DNA from 3 places in the Nonomuraea sp. NPDC050547 genome. Region 1 is predicted to be linked to each of the others. Evidence: riboswitches for the same ligand, from Rfam matches in the RefSeq annotation. Region 1 holds a riboswitch; each other region holds the start of a gene.
The links. Region 1 has a riboswitch for thiamine pyrophosphate ahead of ACIBHY_RS19755 (purine-cytosine permease family protein). Riboswitches for the same ligand answer to the same signal wherever they lie in the genome.

Region 1 (3,264 bases):
GAAGTGGGTGAGGGTATGTCGAGCGGTGACCTCGATGCCCTGCTCCGCGTGACCTCTTCGACCTACCGCAGCGAGGACCCGCCCGACGTCGCCTTCGGCCCCTACGACGGCGCGGTCGGCAGGCTCGTCCTCGCCGTGACCGCGCGCGGGGTCGTGACCTGCAGTTTCGACGAAGAGAACACGGTGTTCGAGCGGGTCGCCAAGCAGTTCGGCTCCTTCATCGGGCCCGACGCCGCCCGGCTCGACCCGGTGCGCCGCGAGCTCGACGCGTTCTTCTCCGGGCGCCTGCGCACGTTCACCACGCCGGTGGACCTCACCCTCGCCACGCCGTTCGCCAAGACGGTTTTGCAGAAGATGATGGCGGTGCCGTACGGGACGACCACGACCTACGGCGAGATCGCCGAGCGCATCGGCCGGCCGCGCGCGCTGCGTGCGGTCGGGAACGCGCTCGCCCAGAACCCCGTCTGCGTGATCGTCCCGTGTCACCGGATCGTGCAGGCCGACGGCGAGCTCGGCGACTACGCCGGAGGCGCCGCCGCCAAGCGCCACCTCCTGACCGTCGAGAGCCGCTGACTCACTTCACCGCCGCCCGCCCGCGGGTGCGGCCGAGCAGTCCGACCAGCAACGTCACCAGCGCCGCCACGATGGCGCCGCCGAGCGCGCCGTTCATCCACGGCTGGCGTACGGCCTCGCGCAACGGCAGCCAGATCCGGTCCCACGCCTCGACCGTCGGCGTGCCCGTGGTAACCCAGTAGGCGGCGAAGCCCAGGGCCCACGGGATCAGCATCGACCAGCGGGCCGGCGCGTTCTCCGCGGTGTTCCACCGGGTGCCGCCGCCCAGCAGGAAATAGTCGACGGCGAGCACCGCGAACATCGGCACGAAGACCGCGCCGATGACCCCGAGGAAGGCGCCGTAGGAGGTGACGTCCACGGCCAGCGCGATCGCGACCGTCACCACGCCGATGGCGGTGGAGAAGATCCGCCGGTCCACTCTCGGCATGAGGTTCTGCAGGGAGACGGTCGTGGAGTACACGTTCGCGAACGACTGGTCGGTCTCGCGCAGCACCAGGATGGCGAAGAACAGCGCGCCCAGCGGCGCCGCCACGAACGGCGCGAACACCGCGGTGGAGTTGGCCGCGACCGCCGAGGCCCCGGCCAGCGCGACCGCGTAGACGCCCAGGCCCAGGCAGGCGATCTGGGCCAGCGTGTAGCCGCCCACGACGCCGGTGAAGGCGGCCCTGCTGGAGCGCGAGTGCCGCGCGAAGTCGGCCGCGAGCGGCACCCACGAGATCGACAGCGCGATCACGTAGTCGACGGCCGGGGCGAACGCGGTCCAGTCGCCACCGGTCTGCGGCGGCGCCTTGCCCAGGAAGTCCACGGCGAACCAGACCATCGCGATGATCACGCCGATCGTCACGTACCTGCGCAGCAGCCTGATCGCGCCCAGCGGCCAGATCGTCAGCCCCGTGGTGATCGCCCCGGCGACGAGCACCCAGACGGCGTACGGCACCGCCGTACCGAAGATGGCCATCGCGCCGTTGGAGATGACCCAGAGCTCGAACGCGCCCCAGCCGATCATCTGGACGATGTTGAGCACGGTCGGGATGTAGGACAACTTGGCGCCGAACAGCCCGCGCAGCAGGACCATCGCCGGTTTGCCCGTCTGGGTGCCGGGGATGGCCGACAGGCCGACCATGGCGGTGCCGATGAGGCTGCCGACCGCGGTGGCGGTGAGCGCCGCCGCCAGGCTCAGCGGCGCGTCGCCCAGGGGGTTGAGCAGCAGCAGCGCACCGGAGAAGCCCAGCAGGCTGACCGCGAGGTTGGCCCACAGCGCGCCCTGGTCGAGCACGCCGAGGGTTTTCGGCGTGGCCCCGTCCAGGGTCAGGGCCACCTCCGAGTGGTGGGGTTCATCAGAGTGGTGTGATCCATCGACGACACGCGTCATCGTGAACGCTCCCTACGCCGGCATTACCCGGTCAGGTTCATGCGGTCGGCAATGCGTGGGGATTGCCCTCTCAGCCCGGCCGTGCCCGAGCTCCCGCGCTTATGTAAGTTTCAGGCGGATTATGCCATTCGCCCGGCGGGTGGCAAGACACCGGGCGGTCCTGAGGCCTGGGAGAATGGGTACATGACGGTTCCCGAGATCGAGGCCAAGGACGTGCCCGCGGACGCGTATCTGCTTGACGTGCGTGAGCAGGGCGAGTGGGTGGCGGGGCACGCGCCCGACGCCGTGCACATCCCCATGGGCGAGCTGCAGTCCCGTCTCGACGAGGTGCCCGCCGGGCAGCCCGTGTACGTGGTGTGCCGGGTCGGCGGGCGCTCGGCGCACGCGGCGGCCTGGCTCAACCACGTCGGCCGCGAGGCGGTCAACGTGGGCGGCGGCATGCAGTCGTGGGAGGCGGCCAGGCGCCCGATGGTGAGCGAGGGCGGCCAGGAGCCGTTCGTGGCCTGACCCCGAATGCCAGGTCCGACCGCCGCCAGCATCGGGCGGGCGGCCGGGAGAGCATCGGAGCATGGAATACGAGATCAGCGCCATCGACCCGGTGATCGTGCGCGAGCTGCTCCGGGCGGACGACGCGGGCCGGGCGCCCCGCTTCAGCATCGACGAGACGGGCGGCGCGCCGCTGCGGTGCTGCCTGCGCAAGGCTGCGGCGGGCGAGCGGATCGCCCTGGTGTCGTACGCGCCGCTGCGGCGCTGGGCCGCCGAGACCGGCGCCGACCCCGGGCCCTACGACGAGCTGGGGCCCATCTTCGTCCACGCCGAGCCGTGCGAGGGGCCCGGCACGACCGCCTGGCCCGCCGCCCACACCGCCCAGCGGGTCCTGCGCGCCTACACCGCCGACGGGCGCATCCACGGCGGCCGCCTCCTGCCCGAGGGCGCCGACCCGGAGGTCGCGCTCAAGGAGGTGCTCTCCGACCCCGAGGTGGCCTTGGTCCACGTACGGGCGGTCGAGTACGGCTGCTTCCAGTTCGCCGCCCACCGGGCTACTTGAGCAGGCGCGACAGACGGCGGTCGGCGAGCGGCTTGCCGCCCGTCTGGCAGGTCGGGCAGTACTGCAGCGAGGAGTCGGCGAACGAGACCTCCCTGATGGTGTCGCCGCACACGTCGCAGGGCTGCCCGGCCCGGTTGTGCACGCGCAGGCCCGACTTCTTCTCCGCCTTCAGGTCCTTGGCCGCCACCCCGTGCGCCCGCTCGACCGCCTCGCGCAGCGTGGCGACGATCGCCTCGTGCAGATCGGCCACCTGCGCGTCGGTCAGCGAGGC
Region 2 (3,264 bases), on a different contig from region 1:
TGACCACCTCGTCGTTCACGGCCACCGCGACCCCCTTGGTGGCTTCCGTCAGCGTCCGTACGGCCTGCGCCACCGTCGTCCCGCGGGGCACCTCATGTGAGGCCCCGTTGATCGTCACATTCATGAAATATCCCCCTTCGGGATGAAAATTCGGGAAGCCAGGTTTGGGGAGGCGAGCTTCGGGAGGCGGGTAGTTGGTCGGCCGGTATGGGGCGGCAGGGCTGTTCAGGGTGCGAACCGGGCGGGCGAGCACAACGACGACAGCTCGCGCTCCTCGCCCATGAGGACGGCGGCCGTGAGCGGAGCCAGCAGCACCCCGCCCCGGTGATGCCCGCTGGCCAGAAGCAGCCCCCGCTCACCGCCCGGCCCGACGAGCGGCAGGTTGTCCGGCGTGCCGGGCCGCAGCCCCGCCACCACCTCCGCCAGCTCCAGCTCGGTCACCCCGGGCACCAGCTCGCGGGCGTCGCGCAGCAGCTCGTACACCCCGCCCGCGGTCACCCGGGTGTCGAAGCCCAGCTCCTCCTGCGTGGCTCCCACGACCAGCTCGCCGTCGCCGCGCGGCACCAGGTAGACGGGCAGGCCGTGCACCGTGCCCCGCACGCACCTGCCCAGGAGTGGCTCCGGCGAGCGCAGGCGAAGAATCTGCCCCTTCACCGGCCGCACCGGCACCGGGGCCAGCGACCCGCTCCACGCTCCCGCCGCCAGCACCACCCGCTCGGCGCGCAGCTCCTCCCGGAACGGGCCGCCGTGTTCCTCCCGGTAAGGCTCGCCGCGCTCCTGCCGGTAAGGGCCGCCACCGGCCTCCCGGTGCGCCCCGTCACCGGTGTCACCCGGGCTCAGCCGTACCCCCTGGACGCCCTCATCGCCGCGCAGCAGCTCGCGCACCCGCGCCCGCACGATCGGGACCCCGAGGCGCTCCAAGGCGGCCAGCAGCGCGCCGGCGACCCTGCGCGGGTCCACCCAGGCGTCGTCGGGCGCCAGGAGGCCGCCGCGCACGGACGGCGCGAGCATGGGCTCCAGGCGGCGGCACTCGCGCCCGCTGAGTCGTTCGACCCGCAGCCCCAGCTTCTCCATGAAGCCCGCCGTCTCCTCCAGGACGGCCAGGTCGTCGGCGCCGAAGGCCACGTCGAGCGTGCCGTCGGCGCGGTAGTCGAGCGCCCCGGCGGCGAGGCCCGCGTCGGCGGTCAGCTCGGCGGCGAAGCCGGGCCAGCGCGCCAGGGAGGCCGCGCCCAGGCGCAGCAACGGCTCCTCGGTGAACGTGACCTCGCTCACCGGCGCGAGCATCCCCGCGGCGGCGTGGGTGGCGCCCGAGGCGGGCGCGGGGTCGACGACGGTGACGGGCCGTCCTGAGCGGGCAAGGCGCCAGGCCACGCTGAGCCCGACGACGCCGCCGCCCACGATCACGTGCATGTCCGCTCCCTACGCCGGCATGATCCGGATCAGGTGTCTTGCGGTCGAAGGCCCGATGAAGCCTTCCTCTCAGTCCGGTTAAGGCCGGACTCCCGCGCGTCTTACGGTCCCAGCCTACGGCCTCGGCAGGCACTCTCACGATTGACCCCGGTATGGTCGGAACCGTGGATCACGTGGTGGTGGTGGGAGCCGGCCTGGCCGGAGTACGCAGTGTCGAATCGCTGCGCGGGCGCGGGTTCGAAGGAAGGATCACTCTCCTCGGCGAGGAGAGGCACCGGCCCTACGACCGTCCACCCCTGTCGAAGGCGGTGCTGCTGGGCACGAGCGACGACAGCTTCGTCGACACCGACCTGGCCGCCCTGCGGGCCGACTTCCGGCCGGGCGTGGCCGCGAAGAGCCTGCGTGAGGGCGTGGTCGAGACCACCGAGGGCGACCTGCCCTACGACGGCCTGGTGATCGCGACGGGCTCCGAGCCGATCCGGCTGCCGGGCGAGGGCCCCCAGCTGGTCCTGCGTACGCTCGACGACGCCCACGTGCTGCGGGCCGCCCTGGTGCCCGGCGCGCGGGTGGCCGTGGTGGGCGCGGGCTGGATCGGCGCCGAGGTGGCGACCGCGGCGCGCAAGGCGGGCTGCGTGGTCACCGTGATCGAGGCGGCGGGAACGCCGCTGTCGCACGCGATCGGCGAGATGGGCGCGCGCACGCTGCCCTGGTACGAGGGCGTCGACCTGCGGCTCGGCACGATGGTCAGCGAGGTCGTCGAAGGCGGTGTGGAGCTGGTCGGCGGCGAGTTCGTGCCCGCCCATGTGGTGGTGTCCGGCATCGGCGCCCGCCCGGTGCTCGAATGGCTCGCCGACGCCGACATCGACCTGCACAACGGCGTCGTCACCGACGAGCACCTGCGTACCTCCCTGCCCGGCGTGGTGGCCGTCGGCGACTGCGCCAACTGGTGGTCGCGCCGGTTCCAGACCCGGATGCGGGTCGAGCACTGGGACACCGCGCTCAACTCTCCCGACGTCGCCGCCGCCACGCTGCTGGGCGAGAAGGCGGTCTACGACCCGGTGCCGTACTTCTGGTCGGAGCAGTTCGGTCACATGCTGCAGTACGCCGGATACCACCCGGCGGGCGGCCGGGTCGTGTACCGCGAGGGGCAGAAGTGGTCGGCGGTGTGGCTGACCTCAGAAGATCGGATCACCGCCGTGCTGGCCGCCGATCGGCCCCGCGACCTCGTCCAGGGCCGCCGTCTCATCGAGGCTGGCGCCCGTCTTGATGTGGAACGCCTGGTAGATCCGGATGTGACCCTACGAGATTGTGTTGTTTGAGCAAGCACTCCATGTGGTAGTTGTGGTTTCGTGACGCTTTCTGTTGCACAGATCGACCGGGAGACCGACCAGCTCGTCAGCGAGTGGCTCACTCTCCCCGAAGTGGCCGCGCGCCTGGATCTCACGATCGGGCGGGCCAAGCAGCTCCTCAAAGACCACAAGCTCCTCGGCGTACGGCGAGGCAGCGGCGGGCCCCAGGTGCCCGCGGTCTTCCTCGACGGAAAGGAAGTGATGAAGGGCCTGCCAGGCACGCTCACCGTGCTGCAGGACGCCGGCTACGACGAGGCCGAAGCCCTGCGCTGGCTCTTCACCCCAGATGACTCACTGCCAGGATCGCCCGTTGACGCGATCAAGGCCGGTAGACACACAGAGGTCAAGCGGCGTGCCCAAGCCCTCGGTTTCTGAGGCCCGCCTCTACCTCTGCACCGACGGGCGGCGAGGGCGCGGCGACCTGGCCGACTTCCTCGACGCCGTGCTGGCCAACGGCGTGGACATCGTCCAGTTGCGGGAGAAGGGACTCGAGGCGCGCGAAGAG
Region 3 (3,264 bases), on a different contig from region 1:
CTTTCGGTGAACTCCACCGCCTTCTCCGCCATGCCCACCTGGATGGCCGCGGAGTCCGTCAACCCATGCTCCTCCGCATATTTCCGGACATCGTGGGTGATCTTCATCGAACAGAACTTCGGCCCGCACATACTGCAGAAATGCGCGGTCTTGGCGGGCTCGGCCGGAAGCGTCGCGTCGTGGAACGCCCGCGCCGTCACCGGATCCAGCGACAGGTTGAACTGGTCCTCCCAGCGGAACTCGAAACGGGCGTCCGACAGCGCGTCGTCCCACTCCTGCGCCCGGGGGTGCCCCTTGGCGAGGTCGGCGGCATGGGCCGCGATCTTGTAGGTGATGACGCCGGTCTTGACATCGTCCTTGTCCGGCAGGCCCAGATGCTCCTTGGGGGTGACGTAGCAGAGCATGGCGGTGCCGTACCAGCCGATCATCGCGGCGCCGATGCCCGAGGTGATGTGGTCGTAGCCCGGCGCGACGTCGGTCACCAGCGGGCCCAGCGTGTAGAACGGGGCGTCGTCGCAGATCTCGCGCTGCAGGTCCACGTTCTCCTTGATCTTGTGCATGGGCACGTGGCCCGGCCCCTCGATCATGACCTGCACGTCGCGCGCACGGGCGATCTTCGTCAGCTCGCCCAGCGTGCGCAGCTCCGCGAACTGCGCCTCGTCGTTGGCGTCGGCGATCGAGCCGGGCCGCAGGCCGTCCCCGAGCGAGAAGGCCACGTCGTAGCCCGCCAGCAGCTCGCACATCTCCTCGAAGTTCTCATACAGGAAGCTCTCCCGGTGGTGGGCCAGGCACCACGCCGCCATGATCGAGCCGCCGCGCGAGACGATGCCGGTCTTGCGCCGCGCGGTCAGCGGCACGTACGCCAGCCGTACCCCGGCGTGCACGGTCATGTAGTCGACACCCTGCTCGCACTGCTCGACCAGCGTGTCCCGGTAGACCTCCCACGACAGGTCGGCCGCCACGCCGCCGACCTTCTCCAGCGCCTGGTAGATCGGGACGGTCCCGATCGGCACCGGCGCGTTCCTGATGATCCACTCGCGGGTGGTGTGGATGTTGCGGCCGGTGGACAGATCCATCACGGTGTCGGCGCCCCACCGGGTGGCCCAGGTCATCTTCTCCACCTCCTCGGAGATCGAGGAGGCGACCGCGGAGTTGCCGATGTTGGCGTTGATCTTCACGTGGAAGTTGCGGCCGATGACCATCGGCTCGCTCTCCGGATGGTTGACGTTGGCCGGGATGATCGCCCGGCCGGCCGCCACCTCCTTGCGCACGAACTCGCCGCTCACTCCCTCCCTGACCGCGACGAACTCCATCTCCTTGGTGACCACGCCCCGCCGCGCGTAGGCGAGCTGGGTCACGGGCGCCCCGGTGGCCCGCAGCGGCTTGTGCCCGTCGCCGGGGAAGACCTCGGTGTTCGCGCGAGCCCAGGCCTCCTGCTCCTTGAAGCCGTCGTCGATGGGCCGCACCTGGCGTCCGCCGTAGCGGGCGACGTCGCCGCGTTCGAGCACCCACACCTCCCGCAGCCGCGGCAGGCCCCGCGTGATGTCGGGGTTGTCCGGCCCGGAGGTGTCGTACAGCTCCACCGACGTCCCGTTCGACAGATGCACCCGCCGCATGGGCACCCGCAGATCACCGAGATGGATCTTGGAAAAGCGCGCGTCACTCATCGCGCAAACTCCCTTCGCCGGCATTACCCGGATCAGGTTCTGGCGGTCGGCGGCTGCTCCAGCCGTCCTCTCAGCCCGTTGCACCGGGCTCCCGCGTTCGGACCGCGCCACCGTACCCCGGCGACCCGGGGTACGCACAAGACCCTTACAGCGGCGGCTCGTCGATACGGCGACGCTCCTCGTAGACCGTCGTCGTACGGCGAGCGTGCGGGTCCTCGTGAATCGGCTCCTCGATCACCCTGCGGGTAACGTGCATCCGGTACAGGCCGAACAGCAACCCGGCCAGACCACCGATCATGAGGACGACGCCGATCACATTGATGTCAAGACCGGCGAGGTCGAACTCGACCGCCCAGGTCAGGATCGCGCCGAGCATGATGAGGATGATGCCTCCGGCGATTGTCATAACGCACCTCCAGAGGAAACACCTATCCCCATGTCGAAGAACAAACCTGTCGTCGTGATCGGGCTCATGGGCTCGGGCAAGACGACCGTCGGGAAACTGCTGGCCCGCGAGCTGGGCGTGCCGCTCAGCGACAGCGACCCGTACCTGCGCGGGCGCTACGGCGCCAGCGCCGCCGAGATCGCGAAGGCGGAGGGCGCGGACGTGCTGCACCGGAGGGAGGCCGAGCACGTGCTCCACGCGCTGACCGAGCCGCCCCAGGTGATCGCGGCGGCGGCCAGCACCGTGGAGGATCCGCGGGTGCGCGAGGCGCTGCGCGCGGCCTTCGTGGTCTGGCTGGACGCCCCCGACGAGATCCTGGCCCAGCGGATGCGCTCGTCCGACCACCGCCCGGAGTTCTCGCCCTCCGCCATGCGGGCGCGGCGCGAGCCGTACTTCCTGCAGCTCGCCGACCTGCGGCTCGACGTCTCCACGGCCACCCCGGAAAACACGGCGACAACCATTTACGAGGCTCTATAAATTAGGGAAATGTTCGCGAACAAACCCACCCTCGCCGGTGACCGGGTCACCCTCGTACCCGTCGGGCCCGAACACGTCGAGGGCCTGATCGAGCTCTGCGACGACCCCGAGGTCGCCCGGCTCACGGGCTCCCATGCCCGCGACGGGATCTCCCCCAAGGCGGCCCTGGAGTGGTACACCACCCGGCGCGACCACGAGGACCGGCTCGACCTGGCCATCATGGCCGCGGACGGGTACGTCGGCGAGATCGTGCTCAACGAGCTCGACAAGGACAACCTGTCGTGCAACCTGCGCATCGCCCTGGTCGGCGCGCGGGCGTTCGGCAAGGGCTACGGCACAGAAGCCATCCGCCTGGTGCTCGGCCACGCGTTCGCCACAACCCCTCTGCACCGCATCGAGCTGGGCGTATACGATTTCAACGACCGCGCCAAGCACGTCTACGAGAAGTCCGGCTTCGTGCGGGAGGGCGTGCTGCGTGACGCGCTGCTGTGGGAGGGACAGTGGTACGACTCGGTGACGATGTCCGTGCTGCGTACGGAGTGGAAACCCCTGTCATAATGATCATGACGCACGGGTCCCTCGAGGCGCGCGAGGGACCTGTGGCGTTGCGGCCGGCAACCAATTCCGCGTTGTGCGCATCTAAGGGGCAGTGACGATGCGCTTGGTGCCCGGTGA

Region 2: another riboswitch for thiamine pyrophosphate. It lies ahead of thiO (glycine oxidase ThiO); the one in region 1 lies ahead of ACIBHY_RS19755 (purine-cytosine permease family protein).
Region 3: another riboswitch for thiamine pyrophosphate. It lies ahead of thiC (phosphomethylpyrimidine synthase ThiC); the one in region 1 lies ahead of ACIBHY_RS19755 (purine-cytosine permease family protein).

The regions. Positions count from the first base shown of each region.
Region 1 is NZ_JBITGW010000007.1:273,828-277,091, reverse strand. Features, by position in the region: gene ACIBHY_RS19760 (methylated-DNA--[protein]-cysteine S-methyltransferase) at 49-573, shown strand; gene ACIBHY_RS19755 (purine-cytosine permease family protein) at 575-1,891, opposite strand; TPP riboswitch at 1,938-2,052, opposite strand; gene ACIBHY_RS19750 (rhodanese-like domain-containing protein) at 2,129-2,452, shown strand; gene ACIBHY_RS19745 (DUF1203 domain-containing protein) at 2,514-2,993, shown strand; gene ACIBHY_RS19740 (Fpg/Nei family DNA glycosylase) at 2,986-3,264, opposite strand, start outside.
Region 2 is NZ_JBITGW010000001.1:421,378-424,641, forward strand. Features, by position in the region: gene thiS (sulfur carrier protein ThiS) at 1-124, opposite strand, end outside; gene thiO (glycine oxidase ThiO) at 226-1,410, opposite strand; TPP riboswitch at 1,400-1,516, opposite strand; gene ACIBHY_RS01965 (NAD(P)/FAD-dependent oxidoreductase) at 1,575-2,729, shown strand; gene ACIBHY_RS01970 (Rv2175c family DNA-binding protein) at 2,760-3,134, shown strand; gene thiE (thiamine phosphate synthase) at 3,112-3,264, shown strand, end outside.
Region 3 is NZ_JBITGW010000011.1:65,731-68,994, forward strand. Features, by position in the region: gene thiC (phosphomethylpyrimidine synthase ThiC) at 1-1,667, opposite strand, end outside; TPP riboswitch at 1,660-1,772, opposite strand; gene ACIBHY_RS26935 (DUF6458 family protein) at 1,813-2,073, opposite strand; gene ACIBHY_RS26940 (shikimate kinase) at 2,104-2,589, shown strand; gene ACIBHY_RS26945 (GNAT family N-acetyltransferase) at 2,599-3,147, shown strand; gene ACIBHY_RS26950 (protein kinase) at 3,245-3,264, shown strand, end outside.